3 regions of the Corallincola luteus genome follow, and region 3 is predicted to be linked to each of the others. Evidence: riboswitches for the same ligand, from Rfam matches in the RefSeq annotation. Region 3 holds a riboswitch; each other region holds the start of a gene.
The links. A riboswitch is a leader RNA that binds a small molecule or an ion and turns the genes downstream of it on or off. The one in region 3 is predicted to bind cobalamin.
Positions count from the first base shown of each region.

Region 1: linked by a shared signal. The riboswitch ahead of nrdD (anaerobic ribonucleoside-triphosphate reductase) and the one ahead of EZV61_RS02965 (TonB-dependent receptor domain-containing protein) in region 3 are both predicted to bind cobalamin.
Region 2: linked by a shared signal. The riboswitch ahead of nrdA (class 1a ribonucleoside-diphosphate reductase subunit alpha) and the one ahead of EZV61_RS02965 (TonB-dependent receptor domain-containing protein) in region 3 are both predicted to bind cobalamin.

Region 1 is NZ_SJXE01000001.1:857,937-868,052, reverse strand. Features, by position in the region: gene EZV61_RS03825 (RHS repeat-associated core domain-containing protein) at 1-2,406, opposite strand, end outside; gene EZV61_RS03820 (RHS repeat protein) at 2,422-3,861, opposite strand; gene EZV61_RS19395 (RHS repeat protein) at 4,247-5,134, opposite strand; cobalamin riboswitch at 6,521-6,734, shown strand; gene nrdD (anaerobic ribonucleoside-triphosphate reductase) at 6,891-9,026, shown strand; gene nrdG (anaerobic ribonucleoside-triphosphate reductase-activating protein) at 9,026-9,499, shown strand; gene EZV61_RS03795 (hypothetical protein) at 9,543-10,116, shown strand, end outside.
Region 2 is NZ_SJXE01000001.1:352,605-362,720, forward strand. Features, by position in the region: gene EZV61_RS01595 (cytochrome b/b6 domain-containing protein) at 1-130, shown strand, start outside; gene EZV61_RS01600 (hypothetical protein) at 189-515, shown strand; gene EZV61_RS01605 (DUF3373 family protein) at 564-1,967, shown strand; gene EZV61_RS01610 ((2Fe-2S)-binding protein) at 2,121-2,318, shown strand; gene EZV61_RS01615 (AI-2E family transporter) at 2,533-3,615, shown strand; gene EZV61_RS01620 (GrxA family glutaredoxin) at 3,677-3,931, shown strand; gene EZV61_RS01625 (DUF2167 domain-containing protein) at 4,201-5,085, shown strand; cobalamin riboswitch at 5,281-5,507, shown strand; gene nrdA (class 1a ribonucleoside-diphosphate reductase subunit alpha) at 5,644-7,974, shown strand; gene nrdB (class Ia ribonucleoside-diphosphate reductase subunit beta) at 8,511-9,647, shown strand; gene yfaE (class I ribonucleotide reductase maintenance protein YfaE) at 9,644-9,976, shown strand; gene malG (maltose ABC transporter permease MalG) at 10,071-10,116, opposite strand, start outside.
Region 3 is NZ_SJXE01000001.1:680,519-690,634, forward strand. Features, by position in the region: gene EZV61_RS02935 (alpha-amylase family protein) at 1-249, shown strand, start outside; gene EZV61_RS02940 (MBL fold metallo-hydrolase) at 453-1,460, shown strand; gene EZV61_RS02945 (lipid-binding SYLF domain-containing protein) at 1,550-2,155, shown strand; gene EZV61_RS02950 (OmpW family outer membrane protein) at 2,352-3,029, shown strand; gene EZV61_RS02955 (sensor histidine kinase) at 3,094-5,022, opposite strand; gene EZV61_RS02960 (substrate-binding domain-containing protein) at 5,027-5,983, opposite strand; gene EZV61_RS02965 (TonB-dependent receptor domain-containing protein) at 6,228-8,090, opposite strand; cobalamin riboswitch at 8,146-8,286, opposite strand; gene EZV61_RS02970 (cobalamin-binding protein) at 8,315-9,169, opposite strand; gene EZV61_RS02975 (cobyric acid synthase) at 9,166-10,116, opposite strand, start outside.

The DNA.
Region 1 (10,116 bases), 180 kb from region 3:
TACAAGCAACCCCAACGGATCAACAAACCCTGTCGGATTGCCCCCAACATACCCATAAGTATTCAACCCACCATTCAGGCCAATGGGATCAGACTGAATGTAGCGCCCGGTTTCAGGGTCGTAATCCCGGAAGTAGTTATAGTGCAGCCCACTTTCATAGTCATAATACTGGCCCGGGAAACGCAGGTAGAAATAGACCCGATTACCATCGCCATCAGGATCCGTATCAGGGCTGCCAAGACCAAAGGCATCACTTTCCCACTTCCAAACAATGGCTTGATTTTCATCACTCAGGAAACGTGGCGTATTCAGGTGGTCACTATGGACATCATAAATTTTTACGTACTGTTGCTCGCCATACCAGTTATATCCGGTGACAACGACCGCTACAGGCTTGTTATATAACCAAACATAAGCGCGCTCTCTTTTTAAACGGTCGGTGTGATCGTAATACATGCGCTCACTTATCAACTGACCATTTAGATCGTACGTAAACGCTACCTCAGTGGTATATGTGCTATGGTCAATTCGTTTATATACACGCTGACCTAACGCATTATAAAAATAGTGGCCTTCAAATATTCCCTCTTTAGTGGTTTTTATTCTTCGTCCTTGCAGGTCATATGCGTGAGTTTGCTCATCGTTTTTGTGAGCTAAGTGATTGCCAATCTCATCCAGCAACTCTGTACTGCCATGAAAAGACAACAACTGGTTGGTCGAATCTGCGTACTGGCTAGTTTTCGTCTCTACCTTAGGCCAGCCGCCACTATTCCACTCTCGCCGCCATTTGGTGCGGTTGCCGTTTGCGTCATATTCATACTCACGAACACTTAGGATGGCATCCCTATCTTCACGCGTCAGACGATCCAACTTGTCGTAATCAAATCCTTTGACATCCGCTCCAACATCAATAGTGAGCAAGTTTCCATTGCCATCATAGGTATAGCCGTAATCGAAAATCCCTGAAGTCGAAAGTCGAGTAATATTTCCGTCTAAATCCAATACTTGTTCGTAAGTCAGGCCCGTCGCGGTTTGATATCCAGAGACACCACCAAATGGGTGATATTTCACATCAGATAGCAGTGCTTGAAATTCGCCATTCAACGCTGTTAAGTCAAGGTCAATACCGGAAATACGACTGCTTTCATCAAACCTCGCGTTAACAACCATGCCATTTGGATAGGTGATCCCAACGGTTTGCCCCAAGTCGTCAACGTCGTACTGAACAGTTGATTCAAGCGTAACACCTGGCAAGTTGAGCGTGCTTTTCTGTTCACTGATCATGCCATTTGCATGATAGTGATAATCAATCACCGCACTTTGATTACTAGTACGGGTTAATTTGCCCGTCGCATCGGGTTGGTCATCATATCGATAACCAATGTTTTCCTGCGGGTTTGCCGGATATTGGACGGCGGTTAATCGATTCAGTTCATCATAGGTATAAACCGCTTGAACACCGCGGCCATCTTGTTGAAAAACAACGTTACCAGCTTCATCTGATTCATACAGCGTAACCCCAGTATCTGCGCTATTCCTTTCAATTAGCTGATTCAACCCATTGTAAAAGTAGGTGGTGGTCGCACCATTCGGGGCAACGACTTTGGTCAGGTTATTGTGGGCATCATAAGCCAGTTCGGTTATTCCACCTTCCGCATCAGTGAGCTCAACAAGCCTGTTTAGCGCGTCGTGGTGATTACGGGTGTTGTTGGTATTACCGTCAGTTGCGATCGTCACGTTGCCATTTGGATCGTACGCGGCGTGGTGGCTGGATGCAGCATTAATCAGCGCTATCTGGCGCCCCAGCTCATCATAAGCATAGGCACGCTGTTGATGTAGTTGACCCTGGGGCGAGCGAATACTTTGTGACAAAACATTGCCCATTACATCGTGGGTATAGACAATCGACCCCTGAGTGCTGTGGATCACCTCTTTCAGGCGTTTAGCCAAGTCATAGTGATAGTCAATCCAAACACCCGTTGGTAACTCCACCTTTTCCAATTGGCCTATCTGGTCATAAGTATAACGGGTGGAGTGACCAAAACGGGTAACACTCTCTAACCAACCTTGCGGCGTATATGTCAGTTCAGTTGCATGACCATTTTCATCCCTTAATGAACGCGGTTGACCACGTTCGTTAAAGTCGACAAATTCAGTGCGATGACCTGCAGCATTGGTGATGCCGATAAGGTTACCATCCCCATCATAGTCATACCGGGTAACATCATTGACGTCGGTGCGGGGGCCATCAACCGTTTCCAATTGCCCATTTGGGTAGTAGGTGTAACCAACATTGCTTTGTAACGCGGCGTTTGCCATGGATGAAATAGCTAAACTGCCCGATAGCGCTAGCAGTGAAGCCACACGTGTCATCATCAGTTTGGTTTTGTTTCGTTTGTTCATCATTCTGCTTCCTTGCCCTTATCGCTGAGACACACGCGTAGCGATGCGCTGCCCTTGGTCGTTATAGTCATATTCAGTAATGCTGGTGGCGGTGGTGATACGCGTTGGCCACGGATATTGCGGGTGCCACTCGGTGGTGGTGATACGTTGCGCTGGCGTGCCTTCCGCTTCAGTCTGCTGCGTCACTAAGCCACGGGCGTTATAGGCAAAGCGAGTAATGTTGCCCTGCCAATCGGTTTGGGTGTGAATAGCCCCGTTGGGGTAGTAGGTATATTCCCGGTTCGCCCCGGCACAGTTGTTGGATGGCACACCTTCAACCCGTTCCAGACGTTTCACGCCATTTTGTTCCAGGTAGTGGTAAATGGTGTCTTTTCCCAGCGGGTTAGTCACCGTGGTCTGGTTGTCGCCAAACACAAATTTGAAATGGTCATCATCGCCATGGCGGCTTTCAATGGCGCGGCCTTCGTCATCATACGCCCAGGTCACGTAACGTAAGCCCCGTTCATCGGTGATACCGGTCAGCGCTTGGCTAAAGCGTGGATCTTCGTAATGATACTGACGGCTACGGCCATCTTTGTGAGTGGCGCTGATTAAGCGGCTTTGTTCATCGTAACCATAGGTAACAAAGTCATTGCTGGTCTCAGCACGTTCTAAACGACCCGCTTCGTCGTAAAAGAGGTGCATCCACTGATTGCCAGTAGTGACTTGATACAGGCGGCTTTCATCGTCGTAAGCGAACTCAATCCGCCGGCCCTGGCTTTCCCGAGCGGTGAGTTTGCCGCTGGCATCGTAAAGTTCCTGTATGCCAGGGCTGGGTTTGTAAAGCCAGCCTACTGGCTGGAACGGTTCAACACGGCGACCATCATATTGTGCGCTGAGGTAACTGCCGCTCGGCTCTTGCGTGAAAATGTCAGTATCTAACCCTACCCGCCTAAACAGTTTATTACCGCTAAAGGTGAGCGAAGGTAAATCGAGGAAGGTCCACTCGCCACGCAATACCTCTGATGCAGCAGGCATTAAAGAAGTCTGGATGGCTTGCTGAGATGTACCTCGATAACCATCCGGTTGGACGTGTCGGATCGCGCCAGCTTCTTTGGTTGTATCGCTTTGTGGTAAAACCACCGCTAGATTCTGGTCTGGGTGACGGGTGCCATAGCGACGCGTTAACGCAAAATCGGCCCCCAATTGCAAATCGGTTGGCTCCCACTGTACCTTGCGACCATCGGCTATCAAGATAGGATTAGCCGCACCGCATTGGTCCGGCTTTACCGCGTCATCGCCATAACATCCCGCAGCAAGATCTAAATAAGGCTTATCCGAGGGGCAGTAGGCTGTGCAGCTAACCCCTTCTTTAGAAAAAGGCGAATAACATGCTTTCTCTTTAGCACACCATTCAACTCCCTCTGCGTCTTTATATAGGTATATATGTTCAGGGAAATCTGCCGGAGGGCATTTCACAGTGTTGTATAAAATGGTTAAGTACCTGTAATGAGGGTAACACCCATCTGCACCGCACCGTAGCTTGTTACAATCTAGACTCAATCGTGACCCTGAGTCCCCTCTTAGAGCATGAGACACATATGAGTAGCTCCTCCCATAAACTTTGCAAGCCTCTCCAGCCATCAAGTATTTATCATAGAAATACTCATTAAAACCACGCCCAACATTGGCACGGGAAACACCAATTTCGCTGACTGACTTAAGATCCTCAAGATCAAGCTCAACCGAATGGCCAGAGAAGCTAAGAGTCATTAGTACTAGCAGCAGCCTTAACCTTACGAAGGGTATATTTAATACAATAGATTCGTTTCTTAATTTCATTCTTTTGAATTACCTATATCTTTTATCGCTGCGACACACGCGTAGCGATACGCTGGCCTTGGTCGTTATAGTCATATTCAGTAATGCTGGTGGCGGTGGTGATACGCGTTGGCCACGGATATTGCGGGTGCCACTCGGTGGTGGTGATACGTTGCGCTGGCGTGCCTTCCGCTTCAGTCTGCTGCGTCACTAAGCCACGGGCGTTATAGGCAAAGCGAGTAATGTTGCCCTGCCAATCGGTTTGGGTGTGAATAGCCCCGTTGGGGTAGTAGGTATATTCCCGGTTCGCCCCGGCACAGTTGTTGGATGGCACACCTTCAACCCGTTCCAGACGTTTCACGCCATTTTGTTCCAGGTAGTGGTAAATGGTGTCTTTTCCCAGCGGGTTAGTCACCGTGGTCTGGTTGTCGCCAAACACAAATTTGAAATGGTCATCATCGCCATGGCGGCTTTCAATGGCGCGGCCTTCATCATCGTAAGCCCAGGTCACGTAGCGTACCCCCCGTTCATCGGTGATACCGGTCAGAGCCTGACCAAAGCGTGGGTCTTCGTAATGATACTGACGGCTACGGCCATCTTTGTGAGTGACGCTGATTAAGCGGCTTTGTTCATCGTAACCATAGGTAACAAAATCATTCTGAGTGCTGGCACCTTCCAGACGGCCGGCTTCGTCATAAGTCAGAAGCATGTGGTTGTTACCGTCGACAACTTCAAGTAAACGCCCGTCGTCATAGTTAAATGACACTCGCCGGCCGTTTGTTTCACGCGCCGTGAGTTTGCCGTCAGTATTGTAAAATTCTTGCACGCCAAGAGTGGGCTTATGAAGCCAACCTTGCGGCTCAATAGCCTCGATAACTTTGCCGGTAAATTGTCCACTGGTATAGGTAAGTTCATCCTGTTTGATGAACATTTCTTTGTGTGTGCCGTCCAAACGGAAGAGTTTGTACCTATTGGATGAAAAAGAAAGGCTAGGAATCTTTAGCAGACGCCACGTTCCTTGCTGCCAAGCTCCTTCCGAATATAGGTTGTGCCCAGAAAGAAGACTTTTAGCCTTATACCCTTCAGGTTGAAAATGCCTCACAGCTCCATCAGGCAAAACGCCTTCAGGATAAGGGCCTTCATAGTAGCTATTGTCATGCACAGACTGTGTTGAATAGTGTCGTTGAAGTGAGAATAATCTGCTCAACTGCAAATCCGCAGGTTCCAACTGCCATTTCCGTCCGTCAGCAATTAAGATAGGGTTTCCATCCCCAGCCTTACAAAAATCTTTAACGGGCGAACCATAACAACCTTGTTGTAAATCCAAGCTAGATTTATCTTTGGGGCACTCTACCGCACAGCCTTCAAACTCATAGTTCCAACTAAAAGGGCGCTCGCATAGGTTACAGTCAAACTTAAGCAGTGACTGATGTATATGATGAGTGTCGGGATACCATCCTTCGTTATAAGCGGTTCGATAGTAAACGCATCTTTCTGATGCCCTTGATCCTCTTTGCTTATCCGAAAGAGCCGGGCAATATGCTTTATACCAAATACCATAGTCCCAACCAGGAAAACCGTTGTTCTCTGGTGTAACAGGCGAAGCAGCAAGCGCTTCCTTTTCAGTGCGAAAACACTTTTCTGGCCTATTAGCAGGATCTTTAGGCCCGCCCGCGGAATTAGAAACCAGGCAAAAATACTCCCCCCCCTGAGAACAGTATTTAGATTTGGCATCATCAGCATAACAGGCGGTGCTTAAGCACAGCGTCACCACTAAAGCCAAGCAACCATAAGTAGTGCAAAGATACATTTTTTTGTAGTAAGAATAATTTTGTAAAGACATAATTAAATACTAATTTCCTTATCGCTGAGACACACGCGTAGCGATGCGCTGACCTTGGTCGTTGTAGTCATATTCAGTGATGCTGGTGGCGGTGGTGATACGCGTTGGCCACAAGCAGTAAAAAGGAGGCTATTCTGATGACTTCTGGATGATGGCAATTGCATAACTTCCTTTTCTTAGGCACCAAGACAGCACCCATAGCTAGCTCCTTTAGAGCCCGCTTTTTAACATTTTATCTACAATTAGGTCAATATATCCCCCTACACACTACCGCTTTTATTGACTTGAGTGCAGAGCCCGTTCCAAATGATGAATGACGTAGTGAGTTGATAGACTTCCACCGATATAACCACAACATTGGCAGCATCACATTTTAAATGATTCCTTGGTTTCACCCATCCAAAAGCTTGCCTTCGATCAATGAAACCTTAGTTCACCAAACACCACATCTAGTGCCTTAGCCTTTTTACTGCCACTATATATGCAGATTGTGGTCCGCACACATGCGCAAGCATGGGGACAATAGGGAATCCGGTGAGAAACCGGAGCTACCCCCGTAACTGTATCTGGTTGGTACGCTGCATCTTCTGTCCATATCTAATGGGCAAAGCCACTGGCTTAGCGCTGGGAAGGCGGCAGTTAACTCAATACCAGAAGCCAGGAGACCTGCCGCAATCACCAATGCCATGCTGGGCGGGGTGCACCAGTGCAACATGAATTATTGGGCGATATGGTCAGCGCTAGCTGATGTTCGCCTACTTATCATGCTGTGACTATTTGCCCTCGCTTACCATCGCCCTACATCAATCTAAGCAGTACAGAATAATAAGTTCAGGAGATGAACATGCAGCAGGTCGTGATTAAACGGGATGGCAGTCGCGCCCCTTTCAACCCTAAACGGATCCAGTTGGCGATACAGAGCGCTTGCGAAGTGGTCGGCATTCGTTCGGCGAAAATAGCTGAGCAGATCACCGAGCAGGTAGCGAGTCAATTAGCACCGCTTTCCGAGTTGCATATCGACGAGATCCAACAGGCTGTGGAAGACAGCTTGATGGCCAGCGAGCAAAAAGCGGTGGCCCGCGCTTACATTGAGTACCGTCACGACCGCGATCTGGCCCGGGAAAAAGCCAGTCACCTGAATCAGGAAATACGCGGTTTAATGGAGCAGAGCGATCTGAATCTGCTGAATGAAAACGCCAATAAAGACAGCAAGGTGATCCCCACCCAGCGCGATCTGTTGGCGGGTATCGTCGCCAAGCATTACTCCCGTCGTCATATTCTGCCAAAGGATGTGGTGAGCGCCCACGACCGGGGAGAGTTGCACTACCATGACCTGGATTACGCGCCGTTTTTTCCGATGTTTAACTGCATGCTGATTGATCTAAAAGGGATGTTAGAGCAAGGCTTTAAGATGGGTAACGCGGAGATCGATACGCCAAAATCGATTGCCACTGCCACGGCGGTTACCGCACAGATCATCGCTCAAGTAGCAAGCCATATCTATGGCGGCACCACGGTCAATCGTATCGATGAAGTACTGGCACCTTATGTCACCGCCAGCTACGAGAAGCACTTGGCGACAGCTGCCGAGTGGCAGGTATCGGATGCCGAATCGTTCGCCCAAGCGCAAACTGAAAAAGAGTGTCATGACGCCTTTCAGTCATTGGAGTATGAGGTGAATACCCTGCACACCGCCAATGGCCAAACGCCGTTTGTGACCTTCGGTTTTGGTTTGGGTGAAAGCTGGCAAGCCAAACTGATCCAACGTTCAATTCTGCAGAACCGTATTGCCGGATTAGGCCGTAATCGCAAAACCGCCGTCTTTCCGAAACTGGTGTTTGTCATTAAAGAGGGCCTTAACCGCAGCCCGCAAGATCCCAACTACGGGATCAAACAGTTGGCCTTAGAGTGTGCCTCGAAGCGCATGTATCCAGATATTTTGAACTACGAGCAAGTGGTGCAAGTCACGGGTTCCTTTAAGACACCGATGGGCTGCCGTAGTTTCTTAGGTCAGTATGAAGAGGACGGCGTGGAGATCCATGATGGCCGCAACAATCTGGGCGTGGTTAGCCTTAACCTGCCAAGGCTGGCGATGGAAGCTGACGGTAACGAAAAGAACTTTTATCGTTTGCTTGATGACCGCTTACTGTTAGCCAAAAAAGCGCTCGATTCGCGCATCGCCCGCTTGGAGGGTGTCAAGGCACGCGTCGCACCGATCCTTTATATGGAAGGCGCTTGTGGCGTGCGCTTAAAAGCCGATGATGATGTACTGCAACTGTTCAGGAATGGCCGCGCCTCTATTTCCCTCGGCTATATCGGCCTGCATGAAACCATCAACGCACTCTACAACCAGCAACAAACGGCTACCGATGCGCACCCATTCGATGACCAAATGTTGCAGCAAAAAGCGCAAGCGATTGTTGCGCATCTGCGTCTGACGACTGAACGCTGGAAACGGGAAACGGGCTTTGGTTTTAGCTTGTATGCCACGCCCAGTGAGAACCTCTGCAGCCGTTTCTGCCGCTTAGACACCATAGAGTTCGGCATTATTAAAGGGGTAACGGATAAAGGCTATTACACAAATAGCTTTCATCTCGATGTTGAGAAAAATACCAACCCCTATGACAAGCTCGATTTTGAGATGGCCTACCCTGCGATCAGTAATGGCGGCTTTATCTGCTACGGCGAATACCCCAATTTGCAGCATAATCTGCAGGCGTTAGAAGATGTGTGGGATTACAGTTACGATCGCGTGCCCTACTACGGCACTAACACGCCGATAGATGAATGCTACCAGTGTGATTTCACAGGCGAATTTGATTGCACCAGCAAAGGCTTTACCTGCCCTAGCTGCGGCAACCATGATCCAGCCAAGGTATCGGTGACGCGTCGGGTTTGCGGCTATTTAGGTAGCCCAGATGCGCGGCCATTTAATGCTGGCAAGCAGGAAGAGGTAAAACGCCGAGTGAAGCACCTGTAATGCACCTAAACGCCTATTACCCTGTGGATGTGGTCAATGGCCCCGGTACCCGTTGCACCCTGTTTGTGTCAGGGTGCGAACACCAATGCAAGGGCTGCTATAACCAGTCGACTTGGCGTGCTGACAGCGGGATCTTATTCACCTCAGAGATTGAGGATCAGATCATTGCTGACCTCAACTGCACGCGGATCCGCCGCCAGGGGCTATCACTGTCAGGCGGCGACCCCTTACATCCGGCCAATCTGGACGCTGTATTGCATCTACTAAACCGAGTTCGCAACGAGTGCCAGGGCAAAGACGTTTGGTGCTGGACCGGTTATCGTTTTGGGCAACTCACCACCGAACAGCAGCAGGTCACCAACCTGATAGATGTGCTGATCGACGGCAAATTTGAGCAAGCATTAGCATCGCCAGAACTGCCTTGGCGCGGCAGCAGTAACCAACAAGTCATTACACTCAACTGCACCAAATGATATCTTTATTGTGCGCTTAAGATAACAGACGGAAAGCAGCAAGATGATCACGCGTATGTTCCAAGACTTCCGAGTAGAGATCCGAACAGAGCGTGGCGCGTTGTTCAAACGTTTCACACCCCAATCGGCAAGCGACTGGACAGTAATGATAGAGATGTTCGAGGGATGGCGAGCGCTGGATTTCTCTGAACAAATACTGACGATGATTGATGAGCAACAAGCCATCAGCCAGCAAGAATACACGCTGCTCGCCAGCTATTTTAAATTTGGTGAGATGCAACAAGAGAGACGCGTGTTTAAGGTCACGATCCATCGACTAACCGCGACTCATCATCTGTTACGCCCAGCCCTGCTCGCGGGGTGCTCAGCTACTCTCTGTAGTTTGCTGTTCGGCACGCTCTTTCTTTTGATATACAGCGCTGCAATCGCCCCTCATGCAGATATCGCCTTAAGCGTATTCTTATTGGCTCTAATAACACTACCACTGGCAATGATTGCTGGCGGTTGCTTCGGACTGCTACAAAGGCAGTGGAAAGAGACCAAAGTGATGGGATTTGTGATGGCCACATCGGTACCACCGATGCTTCTTTTTTGGTTGCAATTTCGTTCAGTGGAAG
Region 2 (10,116 bases), 330 kb from region 3:
GGCATGGCTACACACCTTTAATGCCTATTCCTTGCTCAGTTTTCTGGTGATCCACCTGTACATGATCACCTTCGGTAAAAGGCTCTCCTCCCATCTGCGGGCGATGATCACCGGTAAGGAAGAGATTTAGCAGTGTTTGAGAACCGGAAATAGAACATACATTTGTGATTGGTTAAGAGGTTAAAGAGATGAAAAAAATAGTCTTAGTAATGATTGCCGTGATGCTGTCGTTCAGTGCCCACGCTGATGCTGATAAAGGTAAAAAGTATTACCTCAAGTATTTGCGTCCCTATTTTGAAATCAATGGTCAGGAGTTTGCGTCAGAACATCTGAAAGTCGAGTGGAAGCGCTTCTTTAAAAATGACGGTAAGAAGTTCATCAAGAAATTCTCCAAGCAGTACCCGCAAGCACAAGAGTTTTTGGAAAGTGACACCTTTCAAAAGATCGCCCCGGATGTCGCTGATTTTGCCATCAAGTATGCGGCTGACAGTGGTGAATTAGCTGACTGCAACTAGCCCTGGTTCGTCGTGACCGGACTATAAAAACAATAAGAGAGTTTTCCAATGAAGAGATTAACTGGTGTGGCTGCCGCCGTGCTGTTAGGGCTTTCTATGCCCGCGATGGCGGATCTGAACGATGATGTTGAAGCACTCAAGCAACAGGTGCGCGAGTTACAGAAAAAAACTGGCGGAAATCATCTTAACTTCAGTGTCGATTATCGTGTGTCGATGGACAACATTGAGTATGAGTTGGCGGATGGTTCGACCGCCTCAAACGATGACTTACTGGCTAATCGTTTGTGGTTGAATATGGGCTATCAGTATAACGAAAAGCTGCTGTTTCGTGGACAGTTGGCTTACAATAAAGCCTTTGGCGATACCGCCATGCATAACCAACGTAACGAATCAGGCTATGCGGATTTTGATTGGGTGGTGAGTGAAAACTTAGACGACAACACCATTAAGCTGAAACAAGCCTATTTCCTCTATTTGGGGGATGCCTTCTTCGGTAATGAGCAGCTGCCATGGACATTCAGTTTGGGTCGGCGTCCTTCGACCACTGGCTTTCTCGCTAATCACCGCGAAGGGTTCGACAAAGCCAACTCACCGCTGGGTCACTCAATCAACGTCGAGTTTGATGGCCTGAGCTTGAATCTGCGGTTGGAAGAGCTGACTGGACTCACAGGTAATGCTCTGAAATTTTGTGCGGGACGGGGATTGAGCAATGCTACTTCCCGTTTCAGTCCAGCGGGAACCGATTACGCCAAAGATCCAGACAAAACCGACGACATTGATATGGTGGGCATTATCTTTACCCCCTATAACGACGGTCAATACGATGTGAAACTGCAGGCATATCATGCCAACAACATGATTGGTCTCGATATGAATGACATCATGATGACAGGTGAGCAGACCTTCTATGATTTCGGTGATCTGAATAACGTTACCTTGTCAGCCGAGATGAACGGGGTGGGGGAGTTTATTAATGATTTCCTCGACGGCACCCGTCTGTTTGCCTCTGTTTCTATGTCGCAGACCGATCCCAACAGTGATATGGCGATGTTGGGATCAACAGAAGATGAGCGTGGCTATTCCTATTGGTTAGGGGTCAATGTACCGGGCTTCTTCGACGATGACTCGTTTGGTTTTGAGTTCAATCACGGTTCCAAATACTGGCGCTCGTTCACCTATGGTGAAGACACCATGATAGGCTCCAAGATCGCCGCACGTGGCGATGCCTACGAGGCCTACTACAATCTACCGCTGGTGGATAAGGCGCTGACACTGCAACTGCGTTATACCTACATCGATTACGACTATACCGGCAGTAACGGTTTCTTTGGCAATGCCACCGGCACGCCAATGCGTATTGACGATGCTTGGCAGATGGCCCAGATGATGGGGATGCCGCCACCGGTAAAAAATGCGCAAGATATTCGCGCAGTGATCCGTTATCAGTTCTAGTTGAACGGCTGCAAGCAAAAAAGGCAGGGAGCTCTTCCCTGCCTTTTTTGCTTGCAGGACTTATAACCAATGACTGATCTAAATCAACAAAATGGCATTGATAACGATTCGCATTTAGATTACATTTGCCTTCATCGAAGTTTGGAGGCGTTTATGTTTGTTTGCATCTGTCATGGCATTACTGATACTCAGCTGAAAGAAGCCGTGGCAAACGGTGCTCAACGTTTGGCTGATGTGAAACGTTCGATGGGCGTTGCCAGTCAATGTGGCAACTGTGCTTGTAAAGCCAAGCAGGTGATCCAAGTGGCTTTGGCTGAAATCGATGACTCCTTGTTTGTCAGTGCGGCTTAATATCGTTTTATCACTCCACGCTCCTGCGCTCCGCTGAACGCTTTATCTTTTCCTCCGCCATACTGAAAGCCCTCTTTTGTTCTCCGTGCAGTTGCACCTCGAGCTTGCTCAAGGGGTGAGACTTTCGCCCCATCTTGTTGGCTAACTCATTGTGACGACTTGGGTCGCTCGCTATAGTGGTTTTACTTATCTGATTCCTCACAGGGATGTTGCTGTGACAAACCCATTTGAAGGCCGCTCTAATCGTTTGGTACTGTTGATATTTTTAGCGGTTGCCTTGTATGCGAGTTACGCGCTGATCCAACCCTATATACAGCCCATTATTTTGGCTTTATTGATCGGCATGCTAACCGTTCCGGCCCATGATTGGCTGGTCGTAAAGCTCAATGGCCGTAAGAACAGTGCAGCCATTGTCAGTTGTCTGTTGCTCTCTTTAGTGCTGCTTATTCCGTCGATTTTGGTGATGATAGCGATCCTTAAACAGGGCGTCAGTTATTCCAGTACCGTGCGAGAGTGGGCTGACGGTGGCAATGTCCATCAGCTATTGGGTCATCCTTGGGTGATCAAGATAAAGCAACTACTTGGCCAACTGCTACCTGAAGACGCCCTGCATCCCGAAACCATCAAGGCTAAAGTATTAGATGTTGGCAGTGGTATGGGTAAACAGTTTGTCGGCATCTCTACCGCCATGCTGGGCAGTATCACCACGTTTTTTCTGAACTTTACCCTGATGCTGTTCGTACTGTTTTTTGTACTGCGGGATCATGAAAAGTTGATCCGATTTTTTCGCCACGCCTTACCTTTGTCGCGTAGTCAGGAAGATGCGTTGTTGGCCGATATTAAAAAGGTCAGTAAGTCAGCTTTGTTGGGCTCATTACTCACTGCCATCACTCAAGGCTTTGTTGGTGGCATTGGTCTATGGATGGCAGGTTTTCCAGCGCTGTTCTGGGGGACGATGATGGCATTTGCGTCGTTGATCCCCTTTGTCGGTACCGCCTTAATTTGGGTACCCGCCGCGATTTACCTGTTTGTCACCGGGGAGACTGGCTGGGGCATCTTTATGGTGGTGTGGGGCGTTGTCGTTGTTGGTTCTATTGATAACTTCCTGCGGCCTTTGTTTATGCAAGGGGCATCGATGAGTACCGTGGTGGTATTCTTTTCGTTGCTTGGTGGTTTACAGGTATTTGGTTTGATTGGGCTATTATATGGGCCACTGATCTTTTCTATTACCCTGGTGCTGTTTCATCTATACGAAAAAGAGTTCTCTAATTTTCTCGATGATCAGGACGGCCGTTAATATTTTGCCGACAGGGTGCTGCGGTCATTGGATATATATTGGTTAATTGCGAGGAACGATTATGTTTGTGGTGATTTTTGGACGTTCAGGCTGTCCTTTCTGTGTGCGGGCAAAAGAGTTAGCGGAGAAGTTAACTGAGGATCGTGACGATTTTAAGTTCCGTTACATCGATATTCATGAAGAGGGGATCAGTAAGGCCGATCTAGAAAAAACGGTCGGTAAGCCGGTAGAAACAGTGCCGCAGATCTTTATCGATCAGGAACATGTCGGTGGCTTTACCGAGTTTGATGCCTATGCCAAAGAGCATTTGCAGTAGGCTTTCCCGCCATATCTATCTTGCAGAGGGAGGTTTCTCCCTCTATTTATCGCACTTGCCAGTTCTCTTGCTAGAAAAGCAGGCTAAAAACACCCACTTCTTATCTTTAATCAGATTAATTAGCATGTTCTTGCGGTAAATTTGACCTGTTTTGCGCTGCATAAACGACTGCTGGTGGTTAATTGTCATCGCTTTTTGTTTAGTCAGAACATCCACTTAAGGGTTTAGACACCCTATTTCTGTCTCGCTGTTTTAAAAAGGAATTGAAAATGAGATTGATACCCGCCCTCTGTTTTATTGCATCTGTTTTACCCTGCACTTTGCTTGCTCAAGATGAGATGTTGAGTGCTGAAGATCAGGCTTATCTGGCATGGTCTTCGGAGTTCTTATCATCGCTGGATCCGCAAACCGGCGAGATCCTGTTGCCGGGCAGCATGGCTCGACTTCATGTGTCGGATGATTTCTATTATCTCGATCCGCAAGATGCCGAGCGTGTGCTCAGCGAGGCTTGGGGAAACCCGCCAGGCACTGGCGCTTTGGGGATGTTGTTGCCTGCTGGGCAGACTCCGCTGGACGAGGATTCCTGGGCGGTTGTCATCTCATTTGAAGAAGATGGTTACGTTTCTGATGAAGATGCCTACAACATTGATTATGACGAACTGTTAGAAGAGATGCAGGCGGATACCCGGTCAGAGAGCGGAGAGCGCGAAGCAGCAGGTTATGGCTCAATTGATTTAGTTGGTTGGGCAGCTCGACCTTACTACGACAAAAGTCGTCATCAGCTCTATTGGGCGAAAGAGCTGGAGTTTGACCACGATCCCAATCATACCCTGAACTACAGCATCCGCAGCTTAGGTCGCAAAGGCGTGCTGGAGATGAATTTTGTTGCTGGTATGAACCAACTTGATCAGATCAATGGCAGTTTAGATAGCGTACTGGCGATGGTGAACTTCGTTGATGGTCATCGTTACGAAGATTTTGACCCCTCCTATGATGAGGTAGCAGCTTATGGCTTAGGTGCGCTTGTTGCCGGCAAACTGGCGGCGAAAACGGGTGCTATTGCCGGTTTTTTGCTGCTGTTGAAAAAGTTTTGGTGGCTGGCTTTAGTTGCCATTGGTGGCATATTCCGCGCTATCACGGGTAAGAAAAACTAGTTTTTGAAGGTTACCCTGTAAACCTTGCGTCGCCGACGGGGATATTGGGGTCAACACCTAGCCTGAGTTGATGCTCTCCGAATGGAGAGCATTGAGCAAATCTAATTTTTGCATTTGTAATGCTCACTTTTTATTTAACTTTTGTATATCAAATCACCTTTTAAACACTATATATTGACGTTAATCAATTCTTGAACCACTATATGTGCCGAACGGTTCCCAAGGGCTTCTTCAATAGAATGCCCACGGATTAATAGGGAATGCGGTGAATTAGTGGTGTTTTTTCCGCTAATAATTCCGCAGCTGCCCCCGCAACTGTAAGTGCAGAGCCACGCTCAATAGCCACTGGAATGAGATTCCGGGAAGGCGAGTCAAGGCGAAGACGCACAAGCCAGGAGACCTGCCGTCGCGGTGTGTTTTTCGCACCAACTAACTGATTCGTCAAACATCGGGCGGGGTGATCCGGTGTGTGGCTCGACCATGCCCGGCTGTTCGCCTGAACGCTAGCATGGCTGGCGTCATACCTTCCCCTGCCTTGTCGCTACGGAGTTCGACAAGGTGAATAACAAAAATATCTCAATTGCCAAACGTGATGGCCGCCATGAACCGCTGGATCTGGATAAGATCCATAAGGTACTCACCTGGGCGGCAGAAGGGCTTGATACTGTCTCTGTATCTCAAGTCGAGCTTAGAGCACATCTGCAATTTCACGACGGAATTACCACGTCAGACATTCATGAAACATTGATTAAGTCTGCGGCGGATCTGATCTCGGAAGAGACCCCTGATTATCAGTATCTGGCTGCCCGGCTGAACATCTTTCATCTGCGTAAAAAAGCCTATGGTCAATACACGCCGCCTTCGCTATACCAGCACGTGGGTCGGCTGGTGGATCTGCAACGTTACGATGCCCAGCTACTAACGGATTACAGCATGGAAGAGTTCGCCCTGATGGATGGTTTTATCGACCACCAACGGGACTTGGACTTTGCTTACGCTGCCGTGAAGCAGCTGGAAGGTAAATACCTGGTTCAGGACAGGGTGAAAGGAAAGTTCTACGAAAGCCCGCAGTTTCTCTACCTGCTGATCGGTGCGTGTTTGTTTGCTAACTACGACAGATCCATTCGCTTGGATTATGTCCGTCGCTTTTATGATGCGGTCTCTACGTTCAAAATCTCTTTGCCAACACCGATTATGGCGGGCGTGCGTACGCCAACCCGCCAGTTCAGTTCTTGCGTGTTGATTGAATGCGGTGATTCGCTTGATTCCATTAACGCAACCACCTCTGCGATTGTGCGCTATGTCAGTCAGCGTGCGGGTATTGGTATTAATGCTGGACGTATTCGCGCGCTTGGTTCATCGATCCGAGGTGGGGAGGCTAATCATACCGGTTGTATTCCATTCTTTAAGCACTTCCAAACGGCGGTGAAATGCTGCTCTCAGGGCGGTGTTCGTGGCGGTGCTGCGACGCTGTTTTACCCGCTTTGGCATTTAGAAGCAGAAGAGTTGCTGGTACTTAAAAACAACCGCGGTGTGGAAGAGAATCGGGTTCGGCATCTGGATTATGGGGTGCAGCTTAATCGGCTGATGTACCAACGTCTGCTACAAAATGCAGACATCTCACTGTTCAGTCCGTCAGATGTGCCGGGATTATACGAAGCGTTTTTTGCTGATCAGGATGAGTTCGAAAAGCTCTATCAGCAATACGAACAAGACACCAACGTTCGCAAGAAAACCATTAAAGCCGTTGAGCTGTTTTCGCGCTTATTACAAGAGCGAGCGTCAACGGGCCGTATCTACATTCAGAATGTTGACCACTGTAATACCCATAGTCCGTTTGACCCGGCTAAAGCGCCGATACGTCAATCTAACCTTTGTCTTGAGATCGCGCTACCTACAACGCCATTGCAGGATATTAATGACAAAGAGGGTGAGATCGCGCTTTGTACGTTGGCGGCATTTAATCTCGGTGCGCTTAAGTCGTTAGATGAATTGGCCCCACTTGCTGATCTATTAGTGCGCGCATTAGACAGCTTATTGACCTATCAGAACTATCCCGTGCCTGCGGCGCAGCAAGGCTCGCTGAAGCGGCGTACTCTGGGGGTAGGCGTGATCAACTATGCCTACTATTTGGCCAAAAACGGCGTGAAGTATTCTGATGGTTCAGCACTGGGTTTGACCCACCGTACCTTTGAAGCGATCCAGTATCATCTGCTGCAAGCCTCTAACCAATTAGCGTGTGAACAGGGCGCTTGTGATGCCTTTGCTGATACCACCTATGCCCGGGGCGAATTGCCGATAGATCACTACAAAAAAGATGTGGATGGTTACTGCGATGAACCGCTGCATTGTGATTGGGAAGGGCTACGCGCTGACATTCTGCGTGATGGGCTACGCAACTCCACCCTCACTGCATTGATGCCCTCTGAAACCTCTTCTCAGATCAGTAATGCCACTAACGGTATTGAACCACCACGAGGCTTTGTCAGTGTTAAAGCATCGAAAGACGGGATCTTGAAACAGGTGGTTCCGGAGTTAGAAACACTCCGTGATAGCTACGAACTGCTATGGAATATCCCGAGTAACACGGGCTATTTGCAGTTGGTCGGAGTGATGCAAAAGTTCGTCGACCAAGCTATTTCTGCCAACACCAACTATGACCCCGCGCGATTTGGCGAAGGCAAAGTGCCGATGCAATTGCTGATGCAAGACCTACTTAGTGCTTATAAGTGCGGCCTGAAAACGCTTTATTACCACAACACTCGCGACGGTGCGACGGACAAGCATTTATCCAACGAGTCGCCAGTAATGGGAGAGGCGCGCCCAGCTGAAACGACCGTTGTAGAAAACGATGACGACGGCTGTGAAGGCGGCGCTTGTAAGATTTAGCCTGAGCGGATTTTTTAAAGGATAAAAAGCCCCCTCATCCCGCCCTTCTCCCCAAGGGAGAAGGAGACAAGAAAAGCGGACGGCAACGAGCTTGCACTTTTGCCCCCTCTCCAAGGGGTGAGGGGTTTTTAAGAAACTAGACCTCCACTTCGCCCTTCTCCCCAAGGGAGAAGGAGACAGAAAAAGTTGGCAGTAGTGCGCTGGTGCCGTTGCTTCCTCTCAAAGGGAGAGGGCAGGGGTGAGGGGTATTTAAGAAAATAGACCTCCACTTCGCCTTTCTCCCCAAGGGAGAAGGAGACAAGAAAAGCGGACGGCAACGAGTTTGCACTTTTTGCCCCCTCTCCGAGGGGAGAGGGCTGGGGTGAGGGGTATTTAAGAAAATAAACCTCCACTTCGCCTTTCTTCCCAAGGGAGAAGGAGACAGAAAAAGCGGACGGCAACGAGCTTGCACTTTTGCTCCCTCTCCAAGGGGAGAGGGCTGGGGTGAGGGGTATTTAAATGAATCGCAAACAGAACAATAAAAGCGGAACAAACTAATGGCTTATAAAAGCTTTAATCAAAACAAATTTGAGACGTTCAAGCAGGATATGTTCTTTGGTGAGAACGTGAATGTCTCCCGTTATGACCGGCAAAAATACCCGGTATTTGAGCAGCTCATTGAAAAGCAGCTTTCATTTTTCTGGCGTCCGGAAGAGGTAGATCTTTCTACTGATCGTAAAGATTTTGCCGAGTTACCCGCCCATGAACAGCATATTTTTCTTAGTAATCTGAAGTACCAAACTTTGCTTGATAGTGTGCAGGGGCGTTCACCTAATATGGCTCTGTTGCCACTGGTGTCACTGCCAGAAATCGAAACCTGGATCGAAACCTGGGCATTCAGCGAAACGATTCATTCACGTTCGTATACCCATATTATCCGCAATATCTTGGCAGAGCCGGGAGATGTGTTTGATGACATCATCAACAATGAACAGATCATTGCTCGCGCAGAAGCGGTTTCTCATTATTACGATGATTTGATCTTACATGCGCAGCTGTATGCTACCGGCGGCGAAGGTGAATATCGGATCAGTGGTAGTGATACCCCCGTACAGGTTAGCTTGCCAGCCCTGAAACGCAAACTGTATTTGACCTTAGTGTCGGTGAACGTGCTGGAAGCGATCCGCTTTTATGTCAGCTTTGCCTGCAGTTTTGCTTTTGCTGAACGCGCCACCATGGAAGGCAACGCCAAAATTATCAAGCTGATCGCCCGTGATGAAGCACTGCACCTGACAGGCACTCAACATATGTTGAATATTCTGGCCAGTGGACAGGATGATCCAGAGATGGCCGAGATTGCTGCAGAGCTTAAACCGGAAGTGATCCAAATATTTAAGGACGCCGCACAGCAGGAAAAAGAGTGGGCGGAATACTTGTTTAAAGATGGGTCGATGATCGGCTTGAACACCGACATTCTCAGTCAGTATGTTGACTACATTACCAATCAAAGACTGCAGGCGATTGGTTTAGAGCCTTGCTTTGTGCAACGGCCTAATCCGCTACCGTGGATGGATAGCTGGTTAGTGAGTGATAACGTACAGGTCGCGCCACAAGAAGCTGAAATTAGTTCTTACCTAGTCGGTGCCATCGACAGTGACGTGGATACCAATGCGTTAGCGGGTTTTGAGCTATGAGCGAACTCACTGGTAATAAGCTTGTAGATAAAGGGCTGGTATCCTGCATGCCCAGTAACGCCCAGCGTGATAACGCTGTTCAGCTTGAAAGCCCTGACACCTCCGTTACCCAAGCTGCTGAGGGTTATACCCTGTTAGAGCAGCTGGAAGCGGAGGGCGTCGAGGTACCGTACCAATGTCGCGAAGGTTACTGTGGACGTTGCCGTACTAAAAAAGTCTCGGGTGAAGTGGCGTATACCTCGGCGCCACTGGCCTGGGTCAATCCAGGTGAAGTGTTGCCCTGCTGCTGCGTGGCGGTGTCAGAAGTGGTATTGGCGTTAGATACCTGATTTATCTTGGTATTTTCTCTCCCTTTTAGGGGGGAGAAAGGGGAGCGTTGAATTAACCGCTCCCCAATTTCTCGCACATCTTTGATGTAAGTACTTAACCCTTAACACTCCCCGAGGTTAGCCCACCGATCAGCCATTTT
Region 3 (10,116 bases):
GGCACAGGCATGCAGATCCTTAGCCACAATGAGTGTCATATCTTGTTCTCGCGTGGTAGCAAGGGTGTTGTTGGCATCAACAAGTGCAGTGGTGGACAAGATGCCTGGGCCGATGCTGGCAGCGCGGGTCTATGGTGGAATACTAACTACCGCGATACCTTGGATGGATCTAGTGTTGAGCGCATCAGCAGTAATTGGCACAAGTTCTACCTGCCGCCGCGCAGCGCTAGAATGTGGTTGAGAGACTAATAAATAGAAGACTTGTCGTAGGCGGACGGATGTCCGCCTTTTTTGTGTCTGCTGTTCTTATTATCTTGCTGGTGCCCCGTCGTCCGCCTGGATTAAGTGGCAAGCGGCACGGCCGTAGTTTCTTGTTACCTTTCTGAATCGCTTTACAGACTCTCGTTGGCTTATGCTGATATCGGAATGAGTTACCCCATATAAGGATTGCAATGAGATCAACTCACCTCACGTTTTTCGCTATAGCTTTGGGCTTGATCGTTGCGGGCTGCAGTTCGCCGCCGAAGCTGGATGCGCGCATAGAGCTCACGGCAGACCAAGGTAACAGCGCACAAGTTCTCTTGCCTGACTCGATAGTGCCGTTGCTGGAAAAAGATTGGGCCCATGGTGAACAAAGCTGCAGTGTGACGCCTGATAACGCTGTAGATGTTTATCAGCACAGTGCCACCAGCTATATCCTTCGGGTTAGCAAGTGCATCAGCTTTGAAGCACCGTTTATCTATCTGTTGATTGGTGATGACAAAGTGCTGTTGGTGGATACCGGGCCAACCGATGATGCAGCCGTTCTGCCCCTGTATCAAATCGTGAATGAACTGGTGTTAGCACAGACGGGGGGCGAATCTCGGCAATGGTTAGTTGTGCACTCCCATAGCCATAGCGATCACTACAACGGAGACGCTCTGCTTCAAGGCCAACCTAACATCACCTTGGTATCGCCGAAGGCCGACCTAATGAATGAGTACTTTGGTTTTGACCGCGGGGCGCAGGGGCAAGCCAATATTGAACTGGGCAATCGCTCGTTAAGCGTGTTGCCAATACCGGGACATCAGGAAGAATCCATTGCACTCTATGATCCTGAAACCCAGTGGTTAATCACCGGAGACACCCTTTATCCGGGGCTTATCTACGTAAAGCACTGGCAGGATTATCGCGACAGTGTGCATCGGCTGTATCAGTTCACTCAAACCCATCCAGTCAGCGCTGTATTGGGCGCACATATAGAAATGACCACCACGCCTGGGCTGTACTACCCAATCGGCACCTTGTATCAGCCCAATGAACTACCGCTACCATTAAGTGTTCAAGCCCTAGCACTATTAGATAAACAGCTGCAAAGCACAGCGCAGCCGAGTGAGATCACTTTTGACCGCTTTGTTGTCATGCCTATGACTGCGTTGCAGATACAGCTAAGCAATAGCGCACGGCTGCTGAGTCAGTGACCTTGTGAGATTGTGTTCGATAAAAAATTAGCAAGTCGTTGCTACTGAATTTCTTTGAGTAGAGTTAAGGAGATACTCAATTTTTGACTATGCTTTTTGCAAGAGTCTGTCTCTTAACTTCAATCCCGATAAAAGGTGAAGCAATGAATAAAGTACTTTCTATATTGATAGCTCTGGTTCTGGTGGGGTGTTCTGCAAAAGGTTCAAACCCCTCAGAGCAGCGAGCAGAGATTCAAAAAATGAATCAGGAAGTTATCAGCGCCGTATACAAACAGGAACCTGCGGCGAAGAAACTTATGGGTTCTGCTGCGGGTTACGCTACTTTTTCAAATGCTCAAGTCAACGTGATTTTTGTCGCTGGTGGTGGTGGCTACGGCATGGCTAAAAACAATTCGACTGGGAAAGTCACCTATATGGAGATGGGCGAGGGCGGTATTGGCCTTGGCCTAGGCGCTAAGGATTACCGGGTGTTGTTTGTTTTCCATACTCAGAAAGCCTTGAACTCATTTATTGATGATGGCTGGGTTTTTGGTGGTGAAGCTGATGCCGCAGCAAAGACTAAAGATAAGGGGGGCGAAGCCAGCGGTGGCGCAAAATTTGGTGATGTTACCGTGTACCAGCTGACAGAGGCGGGATTAGCAATTCAGGCTACGGCAAAAGGCGCAAAATACTGGAAAAGTGATGAGTTAAATTAGGGGCACTATTTGTCCTGTTTTTATGCGACGACTTAGCCTCGCTTAATCGGTTGAGGTTAAGTCGTTGAATATAGATGTCAGAGTTATGTTTTGTGATTGCGCTCGTTAATTGATCTACATCAATTGATTTAGATCAAGAGTTCCACCTGTTAGCCGCTAGATAATTTCATCGAAATAACAACAAGTGGTTAACACGATGAAAACAAAAATAGCGTCTTCTGTTCTCTGCGGTTTAGTTCTCATGTCCCCTCTTGCGGCACAAGCTCACCAGGCGGGAGACTGGTTAGTACGCGGCGGTATCATCAATGTCTCACCTGATGATAGTTCCGGTAATGTCTATGTCGATGGCTTGGGGTCAACCGATATGGGGGTCGGGGTAGATGATGATACCCAGATCGGTCTTAACTTCGCCTATATGTTTACCGACAATATTGCCGTTGAACTGCTGGCGGCAACGCCATTTACCCATGATGTTGATTTGGAAAATTCGCAGTTAGGGTTGGGCGATGGCAAGCTGGCTGAAGTCAGTCATCTACCACCGACGCTTTCTGTGCAGTATTTCTTTGGTACTAGCGAGTCGGTGTTCCGCCCTTATGTGGGGGTCGGCCTCAACTACACCGTATTCTTCGATGAAGAGTTTAGTGGCAGTCGTAAAGAGCAGGGGTTCAGCGACTTGGATCTGGATAGCTCTTTCGGTTGGTCGGCACAGCTGGGCGCTGATTATTCGATCAATAAAGATTGGTTCGTCAATGCGCAGGTGCGCTATATCGATATCAGCACGGATGCCGACTTTAAAGTGGGCGGCGCTAAAAGCAGTGTGAGTGTCGACATTGACCCTTGGGTTTATATGGCCAGTGTCGGTTATCGCTTCTAATGGGCGAATACAGAGTAAAAGAGCGGGCTGGTTAGCCCGTTTTTATTGTGACCACCCATTGAAGCTAAGGCGCTATATAGGGCAGGTGGATGGTAAAGATCACGCCGCTACCGAGTTTGCTGTCGCAACGAATCGTGCCGCCAAGGTTTTGCGTTACCAGGTTATACACGATATTCAGGCCTAAGCCGGTGCCGCCTTGGTTGCGTTGGGTGGTAAAAAAGGGATCAAAAATATGCGGTAGATCCTGTGGTGAAATACCTTGGCCGCTGTCTTGATAGGTGACAATCACCCAGCTTTCAGCCGCTTCGACCTCTACCCTGATCTCGCCCTTGTCCTTAGGGTTAAACCCGTGTTTATAGGAGTTGGTCATTAGGTTCGAGATCACTTGCCATACGATCCCCGGATAGCTGGTGATCTTCAGACTCTTATCGCAGTTAAGGTGGGTGGTGACATCAAAGCGCTTAAACTGTGGTCCTAAACTGACAAAGACGTCTGAGATCGCTTTTTGTAGTAGAAGTTCCTGTTTATGTTCCTGGTGTTGATCTGCGGCCACCTGTTTAAAGGTCTGTACCAATTGTGCTGCCCTATGCAGGTTATTTAGGGTGAGGTTAAGCGCATGGTGGCCATCATTCAGGTAGTGCTCGAGGTCGCTGCGTTTTAACTCGTCATTGGTTAGTTTACGCTGCTGCAACTCAGTTTTTTCCAGCACCATGGAGGATGCTGTGATCGCAACGCCAAGTGGCGTATTAATCTCATGGGCAACACCTGCTACTAAGTTACCCAGCGCTGCCATCTTTTCACTTTCAATCAGCTGTTTTTGTGTTTGCTGCAGGGTGTCATAGGCCTGTTTTAATTCTCGCTGTTGAGTGCGCTCATTACTGACGATACTGGTGTAGTCATTGAACCATTGCACCAGTTGGTTGATCTCCTGAATGGAGTATTGGGTGGTAATGGGATGCATTGATTCGCTATTGGGTTTGGCTTCGGTGACGGTGCGTATTGGTAGAATGATCCGGCGCGCAATATAGAGCATCGCCAGTATCATCAGCAGTAGAGAAAAAGCGATACAACCTATGGTGAGCTGGCTGATAAGGCGCGCGTTGGCCTGCAGGCGAGACTGCGGTATGACACCTATCGTACGCCAGCCCATATTGGTGATCTCTGTTTCTAAGTGGCGCTCTAGTGGCTCGGATGCGTTGAAGAGCGTGGCTTGAAAGCGGGCTGTATCATCGCTTGCTGCTGTGTTCAGAGCTAATGTTTGGCCAATTTTGGATTGTGATGGGTGATAGATGATCCGGTTCTTCTGATCGACAATAATGTGGTACATCCAGTCTTGGTTTTGCGAGTGGGTGTAATCATAAAGTGCGCTGATCGAAAACTTCAGTATCAGAAAACCAACGGTTTGGTAGGCCACCAACTGTTCATCAAACTCTTTTAGCGAATAGAGTGCGGGTAAGACTAAGCCGTAGGGAGACTGGATATGTGTGTTGTGCTCAATTCCCGGCCAGCACAGTACCTGCTCGCGCTGCTGACATTGCTGCAGCCAATTCGTAAACAGCGCGGTGTCGTAGGTGCCGTCAGCGGAAACGTCACCTACGCCGAATATCGAATCATCGGTGATGATTTCAACCGCAAGCAGATCATTGGCGCGGATCATTGAGCTGAGCTCCGCTTCGATTCTTGACTGCAGTTTGAGTTTTTCGATACGGCTTAACTCTGTTTGTTGTTGTGTTTGCAACAATAGCTCTGCGACCGCGTCATTTTGGGCGATGCGGTTAGCGAGCCTTTCGGTATTGGTTGCCATTAATGCAACAGAAGCGGCACGTTCTTCAATCAGTTCTTGAGTCAGTGTTTCTGCTTGTTGGGTTAGCCCATTGACGGAGAGCTGGTAAGTGACAACGCCTAGTACAATTAAAGGCAGCAAGGTTGCGACCGCCATATAGGTAAGTAACCTGTTTTGCAGTCGGTTGAACCAGGCTGGCCCTGAGATCATCGTGTTACAGTTCCGTTGTGGTGATCAGTTTGACGTCAACTAACACGCTATCTTTTACCTTTTGCTTATTCAATAAGCTTACAACGGTTTGCACGCCCACATACCCCTGCTGGAAAGCCTGTTGATCAATGGTGGCAACCATTAACCCTTGTTCTATGGCCGAGCGGGCGTCGGGCACATTGTCATACCCAGCAATCTTTATCTGTTGCAGATTGTTTTCCTGCAGGTAAAGAGCCGCGCCCAGAGCCATCATGTCATTGGCACAGAACACCAGAGACAGATCCGGGTGCAGCGCATGCACCCTTTTTATCACTGCGTAGGCCTGGTCAAGGTGCCAGTTTGCCTGTTCCGAGGCGACGACGGTGATCTGCTCTGCTTCGTCGAATGCTTGGCGGGCGCCGTCTCTCCGCTGACGGGCGTTTTCGGCGGCGCGGGGGCCTTCAATAATCAGTGCCGAGGCTGCTTGCTCGACGCCACGACTAAGGTACTCGGCCGCCAAGTACCCCCCTTGATGGTTATCCACGGAGACGAATGGGATCGGTTCAAGACCGCTACGCGCCAGCGCATCCTGGTCGATACGGTTATCAATGTTAACCACGCTAATGCCGCTTTGTATCGCCTGCTTGAGTACCGGAATAATGCGAACAGAGTCAGCAGGCGCAATAACAATGGCATCGACACCTAATTTCAGTTGTTGTTCGATAATATCAATTTGTTGTGGCACCAATGTCTCATTGGTGCCTGATTTGACGATCAGTTCAATACCGCTCTCTGCCGCGGCTAACTCTGCGCCACGTTGTAGCTCAATATAAAACGGATTCACCAACGACTTCATTACCAGTAGCACCCGAAAGGGTTTGGCTTTCTCGGTTGTGGGTGAAGGAGGCGTTGGCGCTTCATTACATCCAGCTATCACCAAGGCGCAGAAGATGATTGAGACACTAATCATTTGTTTTAACATTGAATACCACCCACAGATTGACTGTCGTAATTCAGCTGTAAGCATAGTTAATCGGCTGTCATAAGGGGAACTAAGTTGATTATCCCTGGCGAGAAGAGGGGGAAGTGAGAGCCAGCAGTATTTGGTGAGGCTATAAGAGGGGGAGTCACCGGGTTAGCGGAGCTTATGGTCAGGTATATTGGCGAAAAAAAACGGGCCACTATCTGGCCCGTTCATTCTGTAGCTATATAGCGAACACTGCTAATTACAGTGAAAAGCCGCGATACGAGACGCCGACAAAATACTCACTGCCAGGGGTGTTGTAGCCCAGCACATTTTGGTAGGTTTCATCGAACAGGTTGTTGGCTTTTGCCCGTATGGTCCAGCTTGGCGTGACATAATATGCTAAAGCGATATTGACTAGCTGATAGTCATCTAAACGCTGCCCGGCATCGCTACGCTCACCGTGATACTCATACTGGCCTAACAGCTCAAAATCTTGCCAATCATAACTCACCTGATAACTGGCTGTTTTCCGAGCGCGACGAATTAATTGTGAGCCAGTGCTTTGATCTTCTGCATCAACGTAGCTCAAGGTGGCTCGGTGATCGAGTCCGGCTGTACTGAAGTTAATAGTGGATTCTCCGCCGGTGATCTTCACTTCGTTGATGTTCTCTGGACTGCAGTTCCAGAATTCGTCACAGACCCATTCGATGAGGTCGTCTATCTCTGTGTAGTAGAGACTGGCGGTCACTTTGATGCCGGCATAGCTTGAACGCAGCAAGAGTTCATAACTGTCGGCAGTTTCAGAGGTTAGACCTGGATTGCCTTTCGAACCAAATGACTCCGGATAATAAAGATCATTAAAAGTCGGTGCTTTGAAGCTGTGCCCCGCATTGAGCGCCACCAGCAGTTTGTCGGTCACGTTATAGCCGATGCTGGCATTGTAAGTGGTTTCTGAGTCGATATTTTCGACATCATCGTAGCGAATGGCTGCTTCTGCGATCCACTTTTGATCTTGAAACAGGGCGTTGCCAAAGATCGCCGATACGTCGCGGGAATCTTCCTCATAGTCGGTGTTGGCGTTGATATCTTCGCGATAAAAATCAACACCGGCAGAAACCGTGAACGGGTTGTATAGCTGATAGTGGTTAACCCAGCTAACTTGCTTACGACGCGTTTCAAAGAAGTCGCCGTCGCCTTTGGCAATACCGTTGCCATAGTTCTTGTTGTAATCCCGACTTTGGGAGAAGGCGAAGGTACTTAGCCATTGTTCTGTTTGGTAATTACCTCGCAGTTGCCAAAGGTAATTATCGTAATCATTCTTGTTGGCACCGTAGCTGTTGTCATAGTCGTTGCTGCCATCATCAACCTGGCCTATCCAGTCAACGACGATCTGCTCGTTGATGCGATAATCACCGCGGATCGCGGCAGATAAGCGATCGTAACCGTCGTCGTCATACTCGGTATCTTCACGGGCATCAAAGCCACGGCTATCTTCGGCGCTCAGGCTGATGGTGGTGGTACCAGCATCGTAGCCAACACCTATCTGACCATCACCGCTGACGTATGAGTCGCTGCCGGTTTCGGCACCTAACTGATATTCACCTGCACTCATGCGACGGGTAAAAATATTGATCACGCCGCCTATCGCATCGGATCCCCACATCGAGGCTCTTGGCCCTTTAACCACTTCGACACGTTCGATCTGTGCCATGGGCAAGTTCTCGATCGCTTTGTTGCCAAGGGTAGCGGAACCACTGCGAACGCCATCGATCAGGATCAGGGTTTGGTCAGAGCCGGTACCGCGGGTAAACAGCGAGGTTTGTTGACCTGCGCCCCCTTGCCTGGCAACGTCCAAACCGGCGACAGTGGCTAATAGATCGGCCAGTGATTTTGGTTGCAGCTTGTCTATCTCATCACGGGTGATCACTTCGACCGAGGCCATGACCTGGTCCACATTCTGTGGTGTTCGGCTAGCTGTGACGATGATGTGTTCAACCGCCGGATCATCGGTGGGGAGAACTTCATCTGCCACCGCATGATTGCTGATAACACCGCCCAGTGTTAGCAGACAAACCTGGTACCAAGGGGTTTTGTTTGTTGTGGTTCGAAACGTGTTGTGCATTGTTTTCCTCATAAATGACGCCCTCCGCGTCAGGTTCAATGTGTAACGGCTTACCTGCCGCAAAATAGCTTGGGTCGGTTCCGGACTCTGTGATCATCGATCTCAGTTACCGTTGCGGGGGCAGTGCCGGATTTTCACCGGCTTCCCGAATGGCATCAGTGGCTTGCACTGTGCCGCCCAAACCTGTTGTTTAACCGGTTACTTAACCGATCGAATGGTTCTTTCTATCTGTTGTTGCCCTGTTCCGCGTAAAGGCTACGTGCGGTCATCAGTGATTCACATAGTCGGTGCATGCCATCGAGTGCGCGGGGTGAAAAACGGTGCAGTAGATCGCCATCAATACCATAGATCTGTTGATGTTTTACGGCTGGCAGTTCCTGCCAAGCTTGCCAATCGAAATCGGTCGCGCTGTTACTGCCATGATCATCTGGGTGCACGATCACCTGGGCTTCGCTCAGTAGGACTTGCTCTAAGCTGACTTGCGGGTAGGCTGTTTTCGCCTCGGCCATTACATTGACGCCGCCACAATGGTCGATCATTTGATGGATCCAGCTCTGTTTCGACACGCTCATTAGCGGGGTGCCCCATAGCTGATAGAACACCTTGATTGGCGGTTGGTTTTTGTAGGCTCGTCTTAGTCCCAGCATGCGCTGGCGGTAGGCGGTTGCCGCTGCATGCGCCTGCTCTTGATAGCCAAGCATCTCGCCAAGCTGTTCCATTTCGTTGGCAACCTCTTCCAGCTTGCTCGGTTCGCTGTGGTAAATGGGATAACCCATACGCTTGAGCTGTTCGATATCACCGGGCTGATTTCCACCTTGCCATACCACGATGAGATCGGGCTTTAGTTCTATCACGCGATCGAGCTGTATGCCGTGATAGCCACCAATACGAGGGATCGATAATGCATCTTCCGGGTAATCTGCATACTCTGTTGTGGCGATGATCTTATCGCCGGCACCGATGGCATAGAGCATCTCAACTGCGTGGGGAGACAGGGCGATAATGCGCTGTGGCGTCGCGGCATAGGCGGTGAGTGAAAATGTGGAGATGGCCAATAGAGCCAGTGTTGTTTTTATCATCTGTTCGTTCCCTGAAGGCTTGGCGTGTCAATGGAAAGGAAGCTGTTGAACCGGGTTAAATCTAAATGTGTTTCGAAAGCGTCGGCAAGTTTATTAAGTTCCTGGTCGCGCAGTGTATCAACATCTACCGTGGCCAGCGTGTGACCACAAACCCAGGAGAGTACGGCGGCACAGGCGGCTGGGTGATCGAGTAATCCGTGCAGGTAGCTGCCGATGATCTGATTATCCTCATCGATCGCCCCTTCCGGCTGACCATTGAGTGTCATCAGTGGTCTTGAAAGCGCTTCCCCTTGGCTATCGCCTGCGTGTATTTCATACCCCTTTACTGCTGCCTGATGTTCGTCGAGTTGCAGCTGCCCTGAGCGGTTTTCCAGGGTTTTAGCTGTCGTCAGGATTGTCTCCATTTTCAGGTAACCCAAGCCAGCACTCGTTCCTGGGGAACTTTCTATGCCGTTGGGATCTGCAATTTGTTGTCCCAACATCTGGAAGCCACCACAGATCCCTAGCACTTTACCGCCGTAGCGCAGGTGTTTATCGATCGCCTTATCCCACCCTTGCTGACGTAAAAAAGCCAGATCGTCACGCACGCATTTGCTGCCGGGTAGGATCACCAGATCGGCCGCAGGCATTGCATCCCCCATTTTTATCCAGATAAGGTCGACGGCGGGGTTTAAGCGCAGGGGGTCCAGATCGGTATGGTTACTTATTCTGGGCAACACGGGAACGACAATTCGCAGCTGGGCTTGCTCTTTCAGCTGCGCGGCGTTAATGGCGTCTTCTGCATCCAGTTGCAGATCATGCAGATAGGGGATGACACCGAGTACCGGCTTGCCTGTTTCCTGTTCCAGCCAATCCAGACCCGATTGCAGCAAACTGATATCGCCGCGAAAGCGATTGATAACAAAACCAACGACGCGGGCCTGTTCACTAGGAGATAGCAGGGCCAG